Regions from separate parts of the Paenibacillus sp. J14 genome, predicted to be linked through region 1. Evidence: riboswitches for the same ligand, from Rfam matches in the RefSeq annotation. Region 1 holds a riboswitch; the other holds the start of a gene.
The links. A riboswitch is a leader RNA that binds a small molecule or an ion and turns the genes downstream of it on or off. The one in region 1 is predicted to bind glycine.
Positions count from the first base shown of each region.

Region 1 (4,212 bases):
AATCCTCCCCTGCCGTGATCACACGACCTGAGACCGTGCCGATACCTTGGAGCACGGAGCCTACGGCATCCAATGCATTTACGATGCCATATCCGTACCCGTTATTAGGTACTGTGTCATACTCAGCGTCTGTCCGCGGCGTGGCCGTGCTGGTCAAGATTTCCTCGAGCTGGTCTACCGTGAGCGAGTGGTTCGCCTGCAGCAGCAAGGCCGCGATGGCTGTCGTATGCGGACCTGCCATCGAGGTGCCGTTCCAGCCGCCCTGATAAGCTCCGCCAGGAACAGAGGAACGAATGTTAACACCTGGCGCGGAAACCTCCGGTTTAATTTCATCGTAAGGGGAAGGTCCACGCAAAGAGAAATCCGCTAAATTCCCGTTGATGTCCGTAGCGCCGGTAGCGAACGCTTCTGGATAGTTCGCTGGCGCAGCTACCGAACCCGGACCGCCGGGGTTATCAAAATCGGTGTTGCCCGCGGAGAACTCAGGGAAGATTTGCGCGCTTCTCCAAGCTTGTACGATCGGGCGGAACCATTCATCGATGCCGGGACCGCCCCCCCAGGAGTTGTTCACCACGTCAGGAGCGAGCTCCGGATGCAGATTCCCTTCGGCATCCACTGGCGCGAGCAGCCATTGGCCGCCATCCAGGATGATGTCATCCGTGGTGTCAGGGTTAAAAATCCGGACAGCGATCCATTTTGCACCAGGCGCGACGCCGATCTGGTTCGAGCCGTCTGGTTCCGAACCAACCATCGTTCCCATGGTGTGCGTACCGTGGCCATGGGAATCGGCAGGCAGCGGAGCGTGGCTGTGCGGATCATACCAGCTGAGCTCGGGATCCACGATATTGCCCGAAGCATCAATGGCCCGCCATTTGCTCCGCAGCGCCGGATGGTTGTAGTCTACCCCGGTATCGAGGTTGGCGACCACGATGCCGGTGCCATCGATGCCCATGTTCCACACCTCAGGGGCGTTGATTTGGGCAATATTCCACTCAACGCTGCTTGGGTTAACGTCCTTGGTCGCTTGCTTTGAATCGCCCAGTGAAGTGGAGACCTCGTCGGCCGGTTTCACAGCAGGCATCTTCACGGCAGGCTCTACAGCCGCATCTTTATCGATTTCAACCTTTTGCAGATGACGTTTTTCATTCGGCAAAATTTTCTCGACTTCGGGGAAAAGGGCGATTCGCTCCATCACTTCTTTGGAGCTTGTCACCGCCATGGCATTTACGATAAAGTAGCTTTTGTAGTCTTTCACTTCTCCGGATTGCTGGGCTTTCCGCAAGTATTCCTCCAGCTTAAATTGGGTGCGGGAGGCCGTTTCGCGCAGAGCGCTGACAACGGAAGTCCGTACGGACAGCTTCGCGGCGGAAGGAGTCGATTTCTCCAGCTGGGCTTTCTGAAGAGCCAGCTTGGCGACCGAAGTGGTATCGGTCTGCTCCTTGAGTTTGACAAGGTAGGTGACGAAGTCGTCCTGCTTAAACTGGGTCTGCAATTTAGCGTCAATTTTGGCTTCGGCCACTTGGGGCGCGGACGATCTCAAGCTGCTCTGTCCCGATACGCTGCTGCTGCTGGCGGAGGCGACGGGAACAAGAGTTAATGCAAGAAGGATCGACATGCCAAGCGAGAAAGGTTTGCGAAATCTCTTGAGACTTATCAACTTCTTCACTCCCTTTGATTAAGTTTTAAGCCCAACATCCATCCTGTGACGGCCGTCCGGAGTAACAAGATCTGAGTCCGGATGCATGACTGACAAAAAATGAATCAATTGCCTCTTGGGTACATCACCTCCTTTATGTAAAATAGTGGAATCAGGAGTAGTAAACTATGGTGGATGTGAGTTAAAACTAATGGCGTGGAGTGAACCGTTAGGTTAGTAGAGGTCATAGAGTGAAGAAAAGTTAACACGGAGCGAACCTTATTTCTCAACATTTCATAAAATAAGGTAATATCTGGGGTTGTTACGGACAGTATATATCTGTAAAATCAGGTGCACAAGTAGGTGGATGTGTAAAATATACATATTTTCTTATAAAAATAGGAAAAAATAACTAGAATTTGATGCAAATTATCGGATTTTATGTGAGTTATCTTGACATCTTGCTAACTTCGGTTTACATTAAGCACAAATTCATATTGGCGAATGAGGATGATGGGAGAGTCCGCGGGCTGAACCGAAGATGGAACCGGCTTAGCGGCACCGAAGGAGCAAGGGCCGGTCCTGCAGCCGGCAGCCGAATCTCTCAGGTACAAAGGACCATGATCGGACGCCGCTCTGGAGAGAGCGAACAGCCACCCAAGAGGTACATGGATCTCGGATTTGAGGTTTGGACCGGGACCATTAAACTTTCAGGTAACGGGGACAGAGCGAAAGGCAGCAGCCTTTTTGTTCTGTCTCTTTTTCGTCATAGAAAAATGATGGGGAGATGTACGATGCGATTTAAAAGCGTATTTTCAATTATCGGTCCAGCGATGATTGGGCCCTCCAGTTCACATACGGCCGGGGCTGTACGGATTGGACGATTTGCCCGTCAGCTGCTCGGAACCGCGCCGGTTAAGGCGGAGATTTGCTTCTATGGCTCCTTTGCTGAAACGTACAGCGGACACGGAACCGATCTGGCCATCGTTGGCGGCATTTTGGATTACCGTACGGACGATGAGCGAATCCGCCAGTCGATACAGAACGCTGAACAACAGGGGATTGAAGTGGTGTTTACTACTGGAGTCCTGCCTGGGGCCCATCCGAATACGGTAAAAATAAAACTGACCTGCCAAGACGGAAGTTCAATCGAGGTCATGGGCGCATCCATCGGCGGAGGGACCATCGTTATTCGCAGCATTAACGGTTTTGAGGTGAAATGCTCTGGCGAGCTGCCGACGCTGGTCATCTCCCACACGGACCGGCAAGGGGTGCTGGCAGGAATTACGGCTTTGTTCAGCCGGGAGAATGTGAATATCGGCTACATTATTACCGATCGGAAAGGGCGGACCGCCGAGGCACTGACGGTTGTGGAAGCCGACTCGTCCATTCCGCCGGAATTAGTGGAGGCGATCCGTGCGTTGGAGCATGTCAGCCAAGTCTCCTACATTGATCTGACGAAGTAAAACGAGGAGGGAGCACGATGCGTTTTAAAAATTTGCGTGAGCTGGTTGAACTCTGTGAACGGGAATCCAAGACGATCTCCAGCATCATGATTCAGGATCAGGTGGAAGAGAGCGGGCAAACGGAGGAAGAAATTGTGGCTGCCATGAACGAGTACTACCAAATTATGAAAACGGCGGTACATAAAGGGCTGACTGAGGACATCGTCTCCACAAGCGGGCTGACCGGCGGCGATGCCAAAAGGGTCGAGGCCTACCGCAATCGCAGTGAGACTTCGGTTGGTGATATCGCATGTCAGGCCATGGCTTATGCGCTAGCTGTCTCCGAGGTGAACGCCTCGATGGGGCGCATCGTCGCTACACCGACGGCGGGCTCGTGCGGCATCATCCCCGGCGTGTTTGTCAGCGCACAGGAGCGCTTCGGCTGGAAGGATGAGCATCTCGTGCGCGGGCTGTTTTGCGCTGGAGCCATCGGGTATGTGATCGCCAATAACTCGTTTATTTCTGGCGCGGAAGGCGGTTGCCAGGCAGAGGTTGGATCGGCGATCGGAATGGCGGCCGGGGCGATGGTCGAGCTGCGCGGCGGGACGCCGGAACAAGCGGTACACGCCGTTGGCCTCGCGCTCAAGAACACGCTGGGCCTGATCTGCGATCCTGTTGGCGGTCTGGTCGAAATCCCTTGCATCGTGCGCAACGGCTTTGGAGCGGTCAATGCGCTGGCTGCCGCCGATATGGCCTTGGCCGGTGTGCGCAGCGCGATCCCGTCGGACGAAGTGATCGACGTGATGCTGGAGGTTGGCTCAGCGATGCCTAGTCGCCACCGCGAAACTGCGCAAGGAGGGCTGGCACAAACGCCAACCGGCCGTAAGATCATGAAGGAGCTGCGCAGTCGGAAGAAGTGAATGTGAACCCCTTATCTTCATCTTAACGCCGCTGCCTGCACTGCATATCGCGATGGCTCTGATCGTAATCTTGTCTTTTTAGTGCCGGCTGTCGCGGGCAACGATTGTGGAGATTACAGGAAGTGGAGTGAATTTTGCGGAGTAGGTTGCGGAATAAGCGAAATAACAAAACCCCTGCGGGGGCATCGATAGGATTACCTATGGAATGCTC
Region 1 covers NZ_JADQ01000033.1:16,514-20,725, reverse strand. The annotation lists gene M891_RS0113590 (S8 family serine peptidase) at 1-1,657, opposite strand, end outside; glycine riboswitch at 2,141-2,267, shown strand; gene sdaAB (L-serine ammonia-lyase, iron-sulfur-dependent subunit beta) at 2,431-3,102, shown strand; gene sdaAA (L-serine ammonia-lyase, iron-sulfur-dependent, subunit alpha) at 3,120-4,001, shown strand.

Region 2 (4,212 bases), on a different contig from region 1:
TTGGGCATGAGCTAGTTCGCCAATGGCTCGAAGATCTTCCAGGGAGCCAAAGAAATTCGGGTTTTGGATCAAGACAGCTGCGGTGTCCTTAGTGATGGCCGCAGTAAGTGCCTCGCGATCGGTCACACCTTGTTCCCAACCCACCTCAACGATCTCCAGATTCAAGCCGTGGGCGTAAGTGGCGAGCACCTCGCGTGCTTCCGGATGGACGGTGCGGGAGACGACCAGCTGTTTGCGTCTGGTAGCCGCTGCGGCTAGGTTGCCAGCTTCCGCTAAAGCGGTGGCTCCGTCGTACATGCTCGCATTAGCGACCTTAAGGCCAGTCAGTTCGCAGATGTACGATTGGAATTCAAATATCGCCTGCAGTTCGCCTTGACTGATTTCCGGTTGATACGGTGTGTACGCGGTATAAAATTCCGATCGGGATACGACGTGCTGAATGACGGAAGGGATGTGATGATCATAAATTCCGGCACCTAGAAAGCTGGTATACCGATCGGTGTCGGCGTTGCGCCCGGCCAGTTCGGATAAGTGCCGGGTCAGCGCGTATTCGTCAAGGCGGGGAGATACCGGGAGTTCCCCTTGATAGCGAAGGTTCTCCGGGATGTCCTTGAACAGTTCCTGGACGGAGCTTACGCCGATCGTTTGCAGCATCTCCGCTTGATCTTGTTCGGTTAATGGTAAATAGCGATGTTTAAGCATCTGATTTCCTGTTCTCCTTTCACTGCTTGGCGGCAGGGTTTCGGCGATAGAACGGCAACGGGACGACCTTGGCCTGCAGCCGCTTGCCACGGATGTCGACCTCTACGATCGTGTCCGGGGCGGCATAACGGGTGGCAAGGATCGCCATTCCGAGATTTCTTTTCAGCGTAGGCGATTGCGTACCTGTCGTCACTTCTCCGATCGGTTCCTCTGAGCCTTCGGCAAATACCGGGTAATGGGTGCGCGGAATCCCGCGGTCGATCATCTCCAGGCCAACGAGCCGGCGAGGAAGGCCTTGATCCCGCTGCTTGATCAACGCATCGCGGCCGATGAAGTCGTCATTTTCCAGCTTCACGAATCGGTTTAAGCCGGCTTCGAGCGGGGTAATCTCAGGGCCCAGCTCCTGACCATACAGCGGCAGGCAAGCTTCAAAGCGCAACGTATCTCTGGCGCCCAGCCCGGCCGGGAGAAGGCCCTGGCTCTCCCCGGCTTTCATCACAACGTCCCAAAGCGCTTGGGCCTGCTTGGCCGCGACATACAACTCGAACCCATCCTCACCGGTATACCCGGTTCTGGACAGCAAGACGGGGATCCCGGCAATCCGAGCTTCCCGAATAAACGTGAACGGACGCAACGCTCGAGGATCCTCCCCTTCGCAAAGCGGGGAGAGGAGGGAGGCGGCGAGCGGCCCTTGAACGGCAAGCAACGCAGTCTCGTCAGAGGCATTCCGCATGGTTACCCCTTCAGCGGGAAGGTGCTGCTGCAGCCAGTCCCAGTCTTTGTCAATATTCGAGGCGTTGACCACCAGCATGTACTTGCCTTCTTCCAGATGATAGATCAACAGATCGTCCACCACACCGCCATTGGGATAGCAGAGCAAGGTGTATTGGGCTTTCCCTGGTTGAAGCAGGGTTACATCGTTTGTGGTCATGTGTTGCAGGAAGCGTTCTGCCTCAGGACCCTCCACGTAAAATTCACCCATATGCGATACGTCAAACAGACCGGCGCGCTCGCGCACGGCTTCATGCTCTTTCTGGATGCCGCTGAACTGCACCGGCAGCTCCCAACCGCCGAAATCGATACAGCGGACTCCTTCATAACGCGCATATCCGGGATAGAGCGGCGTACGCCGCAAAGCGGATTCGGACATTACCATCACCTCGTAAGGGCCGGATCGGCCAATTTTGAGAACAGCAAAAAAGGACAGGCCAAAGAAAACCCGCTAACCTGCATAGAGGTCTAACGGTTCTTCCAGGCTCTGTCCTTTGTACCTGAGAGTTACCCTGTGCGGAGGCTCGAAGCTCGCGCAGGTTTCCCCTTGGGTGATTCACGTAAAAGATACCTCCACGTGAATGCTCTCCAGAGTTGCGTCCGGCAGAGGTCCTTTTGCCTGAGAGATTCACCGCTTCGCGGCTTGCTCCTTCGGCGTTACAATCCCGTAATTGTAATCTCTCCCCCTGCCATCAACCGCAGCTTACACATCTCATTAATACTCAAAATCTGTCTAGATGTCAATAAAGTTATCATAATAATTTTAATTAATTTCGTTTACTGGAAAAGGCTACGCTTACATTTTACTAGACTCTATCAAATGTGTTAATAATATTGACATGAGAGCTAGGTTTGGAATAATCTGAACGAGGGAAATACGCAGATGAATCTTCCACAAAGTTTAAGGTACGCTAGATCATCCGAAAGAGGAGGAGCAAGCTTTGGCTAGTGAGATCAGGGAAAACGTGTTGTACAGCGATGAGCATGAATGGGTGCTTGATTTGGGGGATGGGACGGTGAAGATCGGCATCTCCGATGTCGCCCAACATCGGCTGGGCGACATTGTATTCGTGGAGCTGCCCGAGCCAGGGCAGGAATTCGAAGCGCAGGAAGGCATCGGAACGATCGAATCCGTGAAGACGGTGGCCGATTTGTTTACGCCGGTCAGCGGGACAGTGCTGGCAGTGAACCGGGAGCTGGATACCGCGCCGGAGCTCGTCAATGAAGAGCCGTATGATGGGGGCTGGATGGTCCATATTCGATTGAAGGAGGACGCTAACGTCGCGTTGGCGAACTTGATGGACGCGAAGGCGTATGCGGAATTTATCGAGAGATAAAGCAAGATCTTAGGCAAATGTAAAAAACTCGCGGTTAGCGTAATTGCGGGAGCTGCTGATGGTAGTTTAATCACTCCGCTTATCGCTTGTCGCGAGTTGTTTTTTAGGCATGATACTCTTTGGGAGGCAACAGCAGGGAACGGTACAGCGCTTCAAACATAAACTCCAGCGCTTCCAGATGGCGCTTCGCCTCAGCGATGTTGGTTCCCCAGACATAGACCCCGTGATTTTGCAGCAGCAACGCCGGCACACGGGTATCTAGACTGCCTGGGATTTGCTTGAGGATGGCTGGGAGCTCAGCGGCGTTCGGCAGAATTGGCACTCGAACCTCCGCCTGCGTCTCCCAGATCTCTAAGCTTTTGAGCAGCTCGTTCCCCTTGAGTGGAACGCCGCCATCCGCAGCAAAATAGTCACTGAGCACGTTGTTGAACGTCGTATGTACGTGTACGATCGCGCCGCAGCCGGTCATCCGGTAGATTCTCGCGTGAATCGGTGCATCGGAACAAGGTTTAAGCCGCGTTGGCTCGCAGGGGGTGCTGGCGGCATCGACGAACAGCGCGCCAACCGAAGGGGAAGGGATCGCTGACAGCTCCGACCAATACGTCTCGTCGGCCGTTATGGCAAACACAAACCGGTCCGGCTTATACCGCCCGACCCGCATCGACAAGCTTCCGCTGGAAGCGGGAAACCAACCGCGGGCGGCGAACTCCTCCCGCAGGCGTTGGATGGCGTCCAGCGCCGCTTGTTTTTCTTCCCATGGGATATCGACGTAGTTCATGCTGCCGTCCCCCTTTCCTATTGGCCTTACGCGCAGTGCCGACCATCGCTGCACCATACGGCTGCAGCTTCTTACAACAGCGCTTGTTTGACGGCTTCGCCCATTTCTTTCGAGCGTTCGGCGGCCCGGTGAACCGCAGCTTTTACGTTTGGCTGAAAGCTGCCGGCTTCCAGCACACCGATCGCCGCTTGCGTCGAACCGTTGGGCGAGGTGATGTCTGCACGCAGCTTGGTAGGCGCTTCGCCGGTTTCTGACATCATGAGGGCAGCGCCAAGTACCGTCTGTACGGTAAGATCACGAGATTGCTCAGGCGTTAATCCGCCTTCGATGCCCGCTTCAATCATCGCTTCCATCAGATAATAAACATATGCAGGTCCGCTCCCAGATACGCCCGTCAATATTTCCATTTGATCCTCTGGGATCACGCTAACCATCCCTACCGCTTCAAACATCGACAAGACTTGGGCGCGCTGTTCCTCGGTGGTCTCCGGAGAGAAGGAGATTCCCGTCGCACCTTGTCCGATGGAGCAGGAGGTGTTGGGCATCGTGCGGGCGACAGCGACCGGGCTGCCAAGCAGCGCTTGAATCGTCGAAATGGATAAACCGGCAATCAGGGAGACAATC
Region 2 covers NZ_JADQ01000031.1:1,951-6,162, reverse strand. The annotation lists gene gcvPA (aminomethyl-transferring glycine dehydrogenase subunit GcvPA) at 1-702, opposite strand, end outside; gene gcvT (glycine cleavage system aminomethyltransferase GcvT) at 722-1,852, opposite strand; glycine riboswitch at 1,959-2,067, opposite strand; glycine riboswitch at 2,071-2,169, opposite strand; gene gcvH (glycine cleavage system protein GcvH) at 2,415-2,810, shown strand; gene mtnB (methylthioribulose 1-phosphate dehydratase) at 2,914-3,588, opposite strand; gene proC (pyrroline-5-carboxylate reductase) at 3,660-4,212, opposite strand, start outside.
Region 2: linked by a shared signal. The riboswitch ahead of gcvT (glycine cleavage system aminomethyltransferase GcvT) and the one ahead of sdaAB (L-serine ammonia-lyase, iron-sulfur-dependent subunit beta) in region 1 are both predicted to bind glycine.